DNA from 4 places in the Yersinia vastinensis genome. Region 1 is predicted to be linked to each of the others. Evidence: predicted binding sites of a transcription regulator. Region 1 holds the regulator's gene; each other region holds the start of a gene.

Region 1 (3,202 bases):
TGGATTCTGTGGTGCGCTCCATGGACGATTATATTAATTACATCACGCCGCAGTTCTCACGCACGCACATCAACTTCCAGCGCGTCCCCACCGTCGATACTTCTAACCCCTTCGCCGCCAAAGCCATTCCTTCACTGGATGAAAGTTTTGTTGTTATTCACTTTAGAGGTTTGGATCAAATCGATTTCCCCTATTTACTGGCGATGCTTCAAGGGTCATTTATATCGAACATCAATACGTTAGTCGTGCCCGGCGGGAAAATGGGGCTAGCAATGGAGCTGATTATGGCCCCGCTCGTCCAGCGACTATTGGAAGGTAAAAAGATTAATTAATATCCTTGGTACTTGAAGTCGCAACCAACATCTTCGCAGCTTCAAGTACGTAGGGTTTGCTTATGCGATTTCGCGGATTTCAAAACTGTGGGTAATTGTTGCCGCTTTTCCCAACATCAAAGAAACCGAGCAATATTTTTCAGCCGACAACTGAACAGCACGCTCAACAATTTTATCGGTCAGATCTTTGCCGCTGACAATAAAGTGTAGGTTGATTTGCGTAAACAAACGTGGCGCTTCTTCCCGGCGTTGTGAAGTTAAGGTCACTTCGCAATCACGCACATCGTTACGCCCTTTTTGCAAGATAGAAACAACATCAATTGCGCTACAGCCGCCTGCTGACATTAATAGCATTTCCATTGGGCTTGGTGCTTTGTCTCCCGCATTCCCATCCATCAAAACTTGATGACCTGAGGCGGATTCACCCAAAAATGTCAGCCCCTCAACCCACTTTACTCGTGCCTGCATAACTCTTGCTCCCGGTTAAATTTTCTATTTCAGACTACCCTTTCATTTACAAACTCGCAATGTAACCCGATGTTCATCATGCTGAAGCGATACAACACAAGACAGTCGCCTCATCCTGTGCTACAAACAGAATCGAAAGTGTTGTTTCTAGAATTAAATAGGGTAGCTTCTCAATACTCAGTGAAGGGTTTCTATCCGGTACGTATCTTGGCTATACCTTTCGGCAGTTGAGCAAATTAATATGCTAAGAGAAAGTGTATTTTATAAGCACGCCGCGCAGGGAACTCTGAGCCCTGTTAAGTTAGGCAGCGATAACAACAGAGGATAACAGCGAATGGTTCTCGGCAAGCCACAAACAGACCCGACTCTCGAATGGTTCCTGTCTCATTGCCATATCCACAAATATCCATCGAAGAGTACGCTAATTCACCAAGGTGAAAAGGCCGAAACGCTTTACTACATCGTGAAAGGCTCCGTTGCGGTGCTTATCAAAGATGAAGAAGGTAAAGAGATGATTCTCTCCTATTTAAACCAAGGGGATTTCATCGGCGAGCTTGGATTATTTGAAGAAGGCCAAGAACGCAGTGCTTGGGTTAGAGCAAAAACCGCCTGTGAAGTGGCTGAAATTTCTTACAAAAAATTCCGCCAGCTAATTCAGGTCAATCCAGATATTTTGATGCGCCTGTCTTCGCAAATGGCGAGTCGCTTACAGATTACGTCTGAGAAGGTGGGTAACCTCGCTTTCCTTGATGTGACTGGGCGCATTGCACAAACGCTGCTTAATCTGGCAAAACAACCTGATGCCATGACCCACCCAGATGGGATGCAGATTAAGATTACCCGCCAGGAAATTGGTCAAATAGTTGGCTGCTCCCGCGAAACTGTGGGGCGGATACTAAAAATGCTGGAAGATCAGAACCTGATCTCCGCACACGGTAAAACGATTGTCGTTTACGGCACTCGTTAATTCCCCATAAACCGGTGCCGATACCCTCGGCACCGGTTTTCTTCGCTGTATGATCAATAAATCTCTGGGGCCTAGATGAAGTGGCAACGGCTTATTTATCATCCTGAAGTGAACTATGCACTCCGCCAAACATTGGTTCTCTGCCTGCCTGCTGCACTGGGCTTTGCCATTGGCGATCTGCGGATGGGATTGATGTTCTCCCTGATACCCGCATGCTGTAATATTGCCTCGTTAGATACCCCACACCAGCATTTTTTCCGCCGCCTGATTATTGGCGGTGCGCTCTTTACCTTGTGCAGCTTCCTGACTCAACAGTTATTGTTGTGGGATATTCCACTGCCTTGGGTGATGTTGGGACTGGCATTGGTTCTGGGTGTTTCAGGGGCCATCAGCCCGCTCAATGGCCGCATGTTGCCTGCGGCGCTAATTGCTGCCATCTTCAGCCTGAGCATGGTGGGTCGCGCTCCCATCTGGCAAGCGCCATTAATGTGCGCCGTGGGGACCCTTTGGTACGGCGGTTTTACTTGGATTTGGTTCCGATTATGCAAAGACCAACCTATCCGCGAACCTTTGAGCCAGCTTTATCATTTATTGGCGGATTATTGCGATGCTAAATTCAGTTTGTTTGATCAGCATCTTGAGCCAGAAAAATCCCTACCGCCATTGCTCGACAGACAGCAAGGTATAATGGATAAAGTTAATCAGCTTTATCAGCAATTTAATCTGTTATCTAATGCGACGAAAACTGAACAAAAACGGCTAGTGAGCTTGTTCCAGATGGCGCTCGATTTACAAGAGCACATTACTGCGGCACTCAATCAGCCAGAAAAAGTGCAAGAGCTGATTGAGCAAACACCAATAATCACAGTTCTTCACCGCAATATGGATCAAATTTCGACCCAGATGCGAACCATTGCTGACGATATTCTCTATCACCATCGCGCTAAAGAACATTTCAGTGCTGGCAATGCGCTAGTCGAGCTGGAAGAGATTGCCCAACAACATCCAGACAATTCCGTGGCGCAATTTTGCTATTACCACATCAGCCATGTGACTCAAATCCTGAGTGATCGCCGCCCACAATATGACCGAGACTTGATGGCCAGCCAGTTATCCCAGCCTCTCTGGCCAGCATTTATCAGCTATTTATCGTTGAAATCCAGTCCATTGCGTGATGCGGCTCGTATGGGTGTCACTCTGGCAGCAGGGAGCTACATCGGTACGCTTATCCACTTACCTAAACCATACTGGATCTTGCTCACCATCATGCTGGTCACGCAAAACGGGTATAACGCGACCAAGATACGGATTCATCACCGTGCTATGGGGACGTTAATTGGGTTGATATTGGCGGCGGGTTTATTGCACTTGCAGATGCCGGAAGGGACAACCCTAAGCATCATGTTAGTCATCACCCTGCTCTGCTATCTGGTGC
Region 2 (3,202 bases), 2.1 Mb from region 1:
GCAAACAAGCCAATCACCGCCAGTGCGATACGCCACGAGAAGAAATCACTCAGAACCCCGGTGACCAAACGGCCACTCATACCACCAATGGAGTTACCGCTGATATACAACCCCATAGAAAGAGCCACAAAGCTTGGGTGAATTTCCTCACTGAGGTAGGTCATTGCCACGGCCGCCACGCCGCTGAGGGACAAGCCAATCAATGCCCGCATGAACAAAATGCCATGCCAACTCGTCATAAATGAACAAATTAACGTGCAGATAGCGGCCAACATCAATGCGACGACCATGACTGACTTTCGCCCAACGGCATCAGATAGAGGGCCAGTAAACATTAAGCCAAAAGCCAACATCCCGGTTGCGGTTGAAAGCGATAAACTGCTGCCCGCAGGTGAAATATTAAAATCCTGCGATAGCAGTGGCAAAATCGGTTGGACGCAATAGAGCAGGGCAAAAGTGGCAAGTCCGGCTGAAAAAAAAGCGAATGTGACGCGAATAAACTCTGGTGTACCGCGTTGAATATAAGGGCGTTTAGTTAAACGAGAGACTTTTGATTCAGCCACTAACGTAGTGGCATCATCATTTGCTGCAAGAGTCGGCCCTAAGGTATCCGTAGGGCGCAAAGAGGTGGTCACGGTATTTCCTTAATCAAAATCATAACGATCTGCTTCAATAGCAAGATCATAGAAATAGCTAAGTTTTTTGTCTAATATATTAATTATTAAAAATAAGACGTTTAAAGTATTAATGGGGTTGGATGAGCATAGAACTCAGGCACTTACGTTATTTCATTGCGGTAGCAGAAGAGTTGCACTTTGGAAGAGCTGCGGAGCGTTTGCGCATTTCACAACCCCCCCTAAGCCAACAGATTCAAATTCTGGAGGAGCAAATTGGCGCCCGGTTGTTCGCACGTAATAACCGTAACGTCAGTCTAACCCAAGCAGGCGAGCTGTTTTTGAAAGAGTCTTACCAAATTCTGGCTCAAGTGAATACCGCATCAGAAAAGGCCGCACGCCTACATCGTGGTGAATCCGGTGAATTGACCATCGGCTTTACGTCATCTGCTCCTTTTATCAGTACAGTGTCGAAAAATTTACGTGCTTTTCGCCAATTACATCCACAAGTGCATATTAAAATGCAGGAGGTTAACACCAAACAGCAAATTGAGCCGTTGTTGGATGGACGACTTGATCTTGGTGTAATGCGCAATACTCGCTTACCGGATGCTCTACAATACCGTTTGCTGCTGCGCGAACCTTTGGTTGCCGTTGTCCACAAAGAGCACCCGCTCGCTGCATTACCCAGCATCAAATACCACTCATTGGCCGAGCAGCCTTTTGTTTTTTTTGCTCGGGAAGTAGGCACGGCTTTATATGATGAAATTCTCACGTTGTTAGCGCGTGCCGGCATCACGCCTTATATTACTCAAGAGGTTGGGGAGGCGATGACAATTGTCGGCTTAGTCTCTTCAGGTCTAGGGGTTTCAATCTTGCCAGCATCATTTACTCGAGTAAAAGTGGATGGAGTGAAATATTTGCCTCTAGCCGAAGAAAGCGCCACCACCGAAGTATGGCTGGTTAACCATAAGCATCGGCCTGTGACCGCGCCGGCAGAAGCATTGATTCGCCTGATGGTTGCAGATCTCTCTGGCCTGACTTCGTATAAATAACCATCATCGCGTGCAAGAAAATCGGTGATTATGTGCAGTAAATCACATAACTAATCAAATAGTTGACGCCATATGCTAAAAGCCCCAACATAGCCGATAATCTTTATTTAGAAGCGCGAAAAATACTCGGTGGCAGAGAAGGAGCCGGTTTAGTGATAACGGATGGACAGCCTGGGCATATTGATCAAATCAAGCAGACCAATGCAGGGGCCGTTTATCGGCTGATTGATTTGTTCGGCCCGATATCCCGCATTGAACTGTCTAAGAGGGCGCAACTGGCCCCCGCCAGTATCACAAAAATTGTGCGTGAACTGGTTGAAGCTCATCTGGTCAAAGAGACTGAATATCAAGATGTGGGTAGCCGCGGGCGGCCAGCCATTGGTTTAGTCCTTGATACTGAAGCTTGGCACTATGTCTCTGGGCGTATTAGTCGCGGGTCTATTACTCTCGCGCTGCGTGATCTGAGCAGTAAATTAGTGGTCGAAGACCAAATTCCACTGCCTGATTGCCATCCGGAACCCCTCCTTAGCCGTATTCTTAGCGAAGTCGATCAATTCTTTATTCGTCATCAGGAAAAACTTGAGAGACTGACTGCAATCGCAATTACCATGCCAGGCATTATTGATGCGCCTGCCGGTGTTGTGCATAAAATGCCGTTTTATGACGTAGACGAAATGCTGCTTGGGCCAGCGCTTGAGCAACGAACGGGATTACCTGTTTACCTGCAACATGATATTTGTGCCTGGACGATGGCCGAAGCGCTGTATGGTGCCTCGCGTGGTTGCCAAAATGTTATTCAGGTGGTGATTGATCATAATGTCGGGGCCGGCGTTATTGCCGCTGGGCGAGTATTGCATGCGGGTAGCCGCAGTGTGGTTGAAATTGGCCATACCCAAGTCGATCCTTATGGTAAACGCTGTTATTGCGGTAATCATGGTTGCCTTGAAACTGTCGCCAGTATTGAAAATATGCTGGAAATTGCACAACAGCGATTAAATGGCTCGATGAGCTCGTTATTACACGGTTCGCCTTTAAATGTTGAGTCTTTATGTGATGCCGCTTTAGCTGGCGACCAATTAGCGAAAGATATTATTTTGGGTGTCGGTCACAGTGTTGGGCGAATTATTGCCATAATGGTCAATTTATTTAACCCAGAAAAAATTTTAGTGGGTTCACCACTAAATAAAGCAGCGTCTATTCTACATCCGGCAATCGCATCTTGTATTCGCCAACAAGCATTACCTGCTTACAGCGAAAATATCCTTGTTGAGCCGACAGCCTTCTTTAATCAAGGAACAATGCCGGGTGCTGCATTAGTAAAAGAAGCATTATATAACGGCTCATTACTGGTGAAATTACTGCAAGGATAAGGTACTCACTAATAATTAAGAGTTAATTATTAGTGAGTACCTGCAGTGTATTTCTCTACATTATTTGATGTCATCCGTTAAAAACCTTCCTCAGTTCGGTAAAACATTGCGCTAACGCAAGCTGTCAATTGCTAGCTTCGCCTAGACTTTTATCCATGTTGCC
Region 3 (3,202 bases), 320 kb from region 1:
TTGGCATGGTTTACGGTGGTTTTACCGTCATTAGTGCTGAATTATTTTGGTCAGGGCGCGTTATTACTGAAAAACCCAGAAGCCATCAAAAACCCCTTCTTCCTATTAGCCCCAGACTGGGCACTGATCCCATTATTAATACTGGCAACGCTGGCGACCGTTATTGCCTCGCAGGCTGTTATCTCCGGTGTATTCTCACTGACTCGGCAGGCGGTTCGTTTAGGTTATTTACCGCCGATGCGGATTATTCATACGTCAGAAATGGAATCAGGTCAGATATATATACCGGTAATTAACTGGACACTGTATTTGGCCGTCGTGTTGGTGATTGTCGGCTTTGAGCGTTCCAGTAATTTAGCCGCGGCTTACGGGATTGCAGTGACCGGCACCATGGTGATAACCAGTATTCTGTTCTGTACTGTGGCGTTGAAAAACTGGCATTGGAATCGTGCTTTTGTTGGCTGTCTGCTGGTGGTTTTGCTGATTATCGATGTGCCTATGTTCTCCGCTAACGCCCTGAAATTATTCTCTGGTGGCTGGTTACCGTTATCACTGGGTCTCGTGATGTTTATCATCATGACCACTTGGAAAAGCGAGCGTTTCAGTCTGCTGCGTCGTATGCATGAACACGGGAATTCACTGGAAGCGATGATTGCCTCATTGGAAAAATCGCCACCAGTGCGCGTAACAGGGACGGCGGTCTATATGTCGCGAGCGATGAATGTCATTCCGTTTGCGTTACTGCATAACCTTAAACACAACAAAGTGTTGCATGAGCGGGTGGTGTTGCTGACATTGCGAACTGAAGATGCGCCTTATGTTCATAATGTGAACCGGGTAACTATCGAGCAGCTTTCACCAACATTCTGGCGTGTTGTCGCCAGTTATGGTTGGCGGGAAACACCAAACGTGGAAGAGATTTTCCATCGCTGTGGTTTGGAAGGTTTGCCGTGCCAGATGATGGAAACCTCATTCTTTATGTCTCACGAGTCACTTATTCTGACCAAGCGTCCATGGTATCTGTTCTTGCGAGGCAAGTTATTTGTTGCTCTTAGCCGCAATGCGCTACGCGCAGCCGATCAGTTTGAGATCCCCCCCAACCGGGTCATAGAACTCGGGACGCAAGTCGAGATTTAGCGATGAAGGCCGTTATGATTAACGGCCTTTTTTACGTTGATTATCTCTCTATCAGAAAATATTCAATATTCTGATTATTTGTCATCCGCTTTGTATCGGTTCAGCGAAACGTTTCGATGACGATCACAATTTCACCAAATTGGGTTTGCCTTCTGCTGTCATTTTCCTAAACTCAGTATCAGCGAAACGTTTCGCTGTTGGAGTAAAAAATGAAAAAAGGCGCATTACTGAATTCTGATATTTCCGCTGTTATCTCTCGTCTGGGTCATACCGATCAGATTGTGATAGGTGATGCGGGGCTGCCGATACCGGCAACCACCACACGTATCGATTTGGCACTGACACGAGGCGTCCCTGGTTTCCTCCAGGTTCTTGAGGTGGTAACGCAAGAAATGCAGGTTGAGAGTGCCTACCTTGCACAGGAGATAGTTAAAAATAATCCCCAACTCCATGAAGCGTTACTCGCCCAACTAACACAACTTGAGCAACACCAGGGAAACCAAATTGTTTTGCACTATATCAGCCATGAGGCTTTTAAAGAGCAGACCAAACAAAGCCGAGCCGTGATTCGTAGCGGGGAATGTTCCCCCTTTGCTAACATCATTCTCAGCTCCGGCGTAACTTTCTGAGGCATTTATGCAACCTTTGCTGCAACTGAAAGGGATTGATAAAGCCTTTCCCGGCGTCAAAGCACTCTCCGGTGCCGCGCTTAGTGTCTATCCTGGCCGAGTGATGGCACTGGTAGGCGAAAATGGGGCCGGAAAATCGACCATGATGAAAGTACTGACTGGCATCTACAGTAAGGATGCCGGCAGTCAGCATTTCTTGGGTAAAGAAGTGGTGTTTAATGGCCCGAAAGACTCGCAGGAAGCGGGGATTGGCATTATTCATCAGGAACTTAACCTGATCCCACAGTTAACCATCGCAGAAAACATCTTTTTAGGGCGTGAGTTTGTTAATCGTTTTGGCGGCATTGATTGGAAAAAGATGTATGCCGAAGCCGATTTACTGCTAGCGCGCCTCAATATCAGTTACAGCAGCCATCGGCTGGTGGGTGAGCTTTCCATCGGTGATCAGCAAATGGTGGAAATCGCCAAAGTGCTGAGTTTCGAATCCAAAGTTATCATTATGGATGAGCCAACGGATGCGCTGACCGATACCGAAACCGCCTCACTATTTAACGTAATTAACGAGTTGAAAGCGGAAGGCCGCGGTATTGTTTATATCTCCCACCGACTAAAAGAAATCTTTGAGATTTGCGACGATGTCACGGTATTTCGTGATGGGCAGTTTATTGCCGAGAAACCGGTAAGCAGCCTGACGGAAAACTCCCTGATTGAGATGATGGTGGGGCGCAAGCTAGAAGAACAATACCCGCGCTTGAATTTACCGCGTGGCGAAAAGCGCTTGCAGGTCAAACAGCTATGCGGCCCCGGTGTGAAAAACGTCAATTTCACCCTCTACAGTGGCGAGATCTTGGGGGTTGCTGGCTTGATGGGCGCAGGCCGTACTGAACTGATGAAAATCATCTATGGTGCACTGCCGCGTAAATCTGGTTTTGTCATCCTTGATGGGCGTGAAGTTGTCACCCATTCCCCACAAGATGGCTTGGCAAACGGTATTGTCTATATTTCCGAAGACCGCAAACGTGATGGTTTAATACTCGGCATGTCGGTTAAAGAGAATATGTCTTTGACGGCGTTGCGTTATTTCAGCCGCAGCGGTGGTTCACTCAAACATGCGGATGAGCAACAAGCGGTGGCGGACTTCATTCGCTTATTTAATATTAAAACGCCTTCCATGGAACAGCCTATTGGTCTGTTGTCCGGTGGTAATCAGCAAAAAGTAGCTATCGCGCGCGGTTTGATGACTCGGCCAAAAGTATTGATCTTGGATGAGCCCACCCGCGGGGTAGACGTCGGGGCGAAAAAAGAGATTTACCAGCTAATTAACCAATTTAAACAAGAAGGGCTGAGCATCATCTTAGTCTCCTCTGAAATGCCAGAAGTGCTAGGTATGAGTGACCGCATTATTGTGATGCATGAGGGTCAACTCAGTGGCGAAT
Region 4 (3,202 bases), 990 kb from region 1:
GGCAATCGACAGCGCCGAACAACATCTCCAGAATGGTCGTGAGTTTCTCATGTGTGCTTGCCGCAGTGAGGATTTCGAACCCACCTATATTTCTCCAACTCGGGAAAGCTGGTTACCGGCAATTAAAGCCTCCAGTGCTATTCCGGGGTTGTATCGCCAAGGCGTTGAGCTAGACGGCGTAAGTTATCAGGATGGCGGAATCAGTGATGCTATTCCTGTCGAAGAGGCTTATCGGCGTGGGGCGGATACCATTGTGGTCATTCGAACCGTACCTTCGCAGGCTTATTATACACCGCAATGGATGAAGCGGATGGAGCACTGGTTGAGTGAAAGTAGCTTGCAACAACTGGTGCGCATTATGCAGCAGCATGAGCAGAGCTATCATCGTATCCAGCAATTCATTGAGAAACCGCCAGGTGATTTGCGTATTTTTGAGATTTTCCCTCCGAAACCACTGGCGAGTAGCGCACTGGGTAGTCGGGTTGCAGCCCTAAACCGGGATTACCATTTAGGTCGTCGCTGTGGCCGCTATTTCTTGGCAACGGTTGGACACTGGTTACTGCCACAAGATCAGATGGACTCCGCTGAAATCAAAGAGAACAAGCCTTCGATCTCCCTTTCTCGCCGTATGATCCAGCCACAAGATATTAACCAGACAGATGAGATGGCCGAGTTGATCGACACTGATGAGTCCACTTTTGATATCAATCAGTCGCCAGATATCATCACATCGGTTGATACTGCAAACGCCACAGGAAATCATCTTTCTGCTCAAATGACGGTGGCAGACAGTGGGCTGATTATTCCCACCACGACACGCAATAAAAAGAAACCGCTACCCGCGGAGATCATTTTGCCTGCGGGCGTGGCGAAAACTAAAGGTGATACAGCCTAATGGCGCAAACTGGCGAGCCGATGCCGTATTTTGTCGATACGCATTGTCACTTTGATTTCCCCCCCTTTAGCGGTAGAGAGGTTGCCAGTTTAGCCAGTGCTGCACAGGCGAATGTGCAGCAAGTCATTGTGCCCGCGGTCAGCGCAGCTTACTTTTCTCGTATTGTTGATTTGGCTGCGAACTACCCGCCGCTCTTCGCCGCGCTCGGTATGCATCCACTCTATATTGCCCAACATCAGGAAGCTGATTTAGCGCTGCTGGCATCATTGCTGGAGAATAAAACGGAAAAATTGGTGGCGGTGGGGGAGATTGGCCTAGATCTCTACATGGATGAGCCGCAGTTGCCATGTCAATTAGCGTTATTACGCGCTCAGTTGACGCTAGCCAAACAGCATGATTTGCCGGTGATATTGCACTCGCGCCGCTCGCACGATCAGCTCGCTTCCGCCTTGCGTAAAGCTGACTTGCCACGCACGGGCGTAGTACACGGTTTTGCCGGGAGCTTAGCGCAGGCGCAGGCATTTATTCGTATGGGCTATTACATTGGCGTGGGCGGTACCATCACTTATGAACGAGCGCAGAAAACACGAAATGTCATGGCAACATTACCGCTGTCAGCATTGTTGTTAGAGACCGATGCCCCGGATATGCCCCTTGCGGGTTTTCAGGGGCAGCCTAACCGGCCAGAGCGGGCGGCAAATGTATTTGCCGTATTATGTGAATTACGCTCAGAAACACCACAAGAGATTGCTGCCCATCTATTGGAGAATAGTCAGCGTTTATTCCAGTTGCCGCCAGTCGAGAAATGCGTTCTGTAGACTGAGCGAACACATGCAAATCACACTAATAGTTAGTCTGCTTTCACCTACCTCACTTTTATAATGTGATGTTAATCACATTAATTGTCTAACAGTTGCTTCCAGTTGTGTTTATTTGTGACAGAGATTGTTTGATAGCGAGATCATGCCAGTATAATCCCCTCCACACACATTATTTAAATATAAATCATTAACAGGATTATCGACATGCTCATGAGTTTAGTCGGAATGGCAGTACTGATATTAATAGCCGTGCTTCTTTCAAGCAATTTTAGGGCGATTAATATCCGCACTGTAGTTGGGGCATTTATTATCCAGGTTGGTATTGGTGCGCTGGTGTTATATGTGCCAATCGGTCGTCGTATCCTTGGCGGGATGTCTCAAGGGGTAGCGAACGTTATTGCATATGGTAATGACGGTATTTCATTTATGTTTGGCGGGCTAGTTTCCGACAAAATGTTTGAAGTTTTTGGCGGCGGTGGTTTTGTATTTGCCCTGCGCGTATTACCCGTTATTGTTTTCTTCTCTTCACTAATCGCCGTTTTATATTATCTCGGCATTATGCAGCTTGTGATTAAGGTATTAGGTGGCGGGCTGCAAAAACTTTTGGGCACATCGCGTACCGAATCTCTTTCTGCGACGGCGAACATTTTTGTCGGCCAGACCGAAGCCCCATTGGTTGTACGCCCTTACATCTCTACCATGACGCAATCTGAATTGTTCGCTGTAATGTGTGGTGGTTTAGCCTCGGTTGCGGGTTCAGTATTGGCCGGTTATGCGCAAATGGGGGTGCCATTAGAATATCTGATCGCCGCTTCCTTTATGGCCGCACCCGGTGGGTTATTGTTCGCGAAATTAATGGTGCCAGAAACTGAAAAAACGCACGATAAAGTCGATGCTATTACGCTGATTGATAAAGACGATCGCCCTGCTAACGTTATTGATGCCGCGGCATCTGGTGCGGCTTCCGGTATGCAACTGGCACTGAATGTCGGGGCAATGTTATTAGCCTTTATTGCATTGATTGCATTGCTCAATGGGATTTTGGGCGGGATTGGCGGCTGGTTCGACTATCCGCAGCTGTCAATGGAATTAATTCTCGGCTGGGTATTCTCGCCAATTGCTTATCTGATCGGCATTCCGTGGGATGAAGCGATGGTGGCTGGTTCCTTTATCGGCCAGAAGATCATTGTGAATGAATTTGTGGCGTTTATGAACTTTGGCCAATATCTCCAGGCCGAAGAGTTAGTGAAAGCCGCAGGTTTGCAGGTGCTTTCTGAGCATTCAAAAGCCATTATTTCTTTTGCTCTCTGTGGTTTTGCCAACTTGTCATCTGTCGCTATCTTGTTGGGTGGGTTAGGCAGTATGGCACCTAATCGCCGCCATGATATTGCACGCTTTGGTCTGAAAGCCGTAGCCGCAGGGACGTTGTCGAACTTAATGAGCGCGACTATTGCCGGTTTCTTCTTGGCTCTCTGATTAAGTTTGG

Evidence for each region. Region 1 encodes CRP, which controls carbon source genes, mostly activating them, when cyclic AMP is high. Its sites were predicted from a motif close to ATGTGANNNNNNTCACAT; they were not measured.
Region 2: the regulator CRP is predicted to act here: its motif matches at 1,700-1,717, upstream of mlc (ROK family transcriptional regulator Mlc).
Region 3: the regulator CRP is predicted to act here: its motif matches at 1,249-1,266, upstream of rbsD (D-ribose pyranase).
Region 4: the regulator CRP is predicted to act here: its motif matches at 1,777-1,794, upstream of ACIOG0_RS18610 (NupC/NupG family nucleoside CNT transporter).

Annotation. Positions count from the first base shown of each region.
Region 1 covers NZ_CP173260.1:262,730-265,931, reverse strand. The annotation lists gene ACIOG0_RS01005 (phosphoribulokinase) at 1-332, shown strand, start outside; gene ACIOG0_RS01000 (OsmC family protein) at 393-800, opposite strand; gene crp (cAMP-activated global transcriptional regulator CRP) at 1,135-1,767, shown strand; gene ACIOG0_RS00990 (YccS/YhfK family putative transporter) at 1,843-3,202, shown strand, end outside.
Region 2 covers NZ_CP173260.1:2,397,987-2,401,188, reverse strand. The annotation lists gene ACIOG0_RS11275 (MFS transporter) at 1-635, opposite strand, end outside; gene ACIOG0_RS11270 (LysR family transcriptional regulator) at 758-1,669, shown strand; gene mlc (ROK family transcriptional regulator Mlc) at 1,822-3,039, shown strand.
Region 3 covers NZ_CP173260.1:4,697,621-4,700,822, reverse strand. The annotation lists gene kup (low affinity potassium transporter Kup) at 1-1,137, shown strand, start outside; gene rbsD (D-ribose pyranase) at 1,347-1,766, shown strand; gene rbsA (ribose ABC transporter ATP-binding protein RbsA) at 1,774-3,202, shown strand, end outside.
Region 4 covers NZ_CP173260.1:4,026,001-4,029,202, reverse strand. The annotation lists gene ACIOG0_RS18620 (patatin family protein) at 1-895, shown strand, start outside; gene ACIOG0_RS18615 (TatD family hydrolase) at 916-1,713, shown strand; gene ACIOG0_RS18610 (NupC/NupG family nucleoside CNT transporter) at 1,921-3,192, shown strand.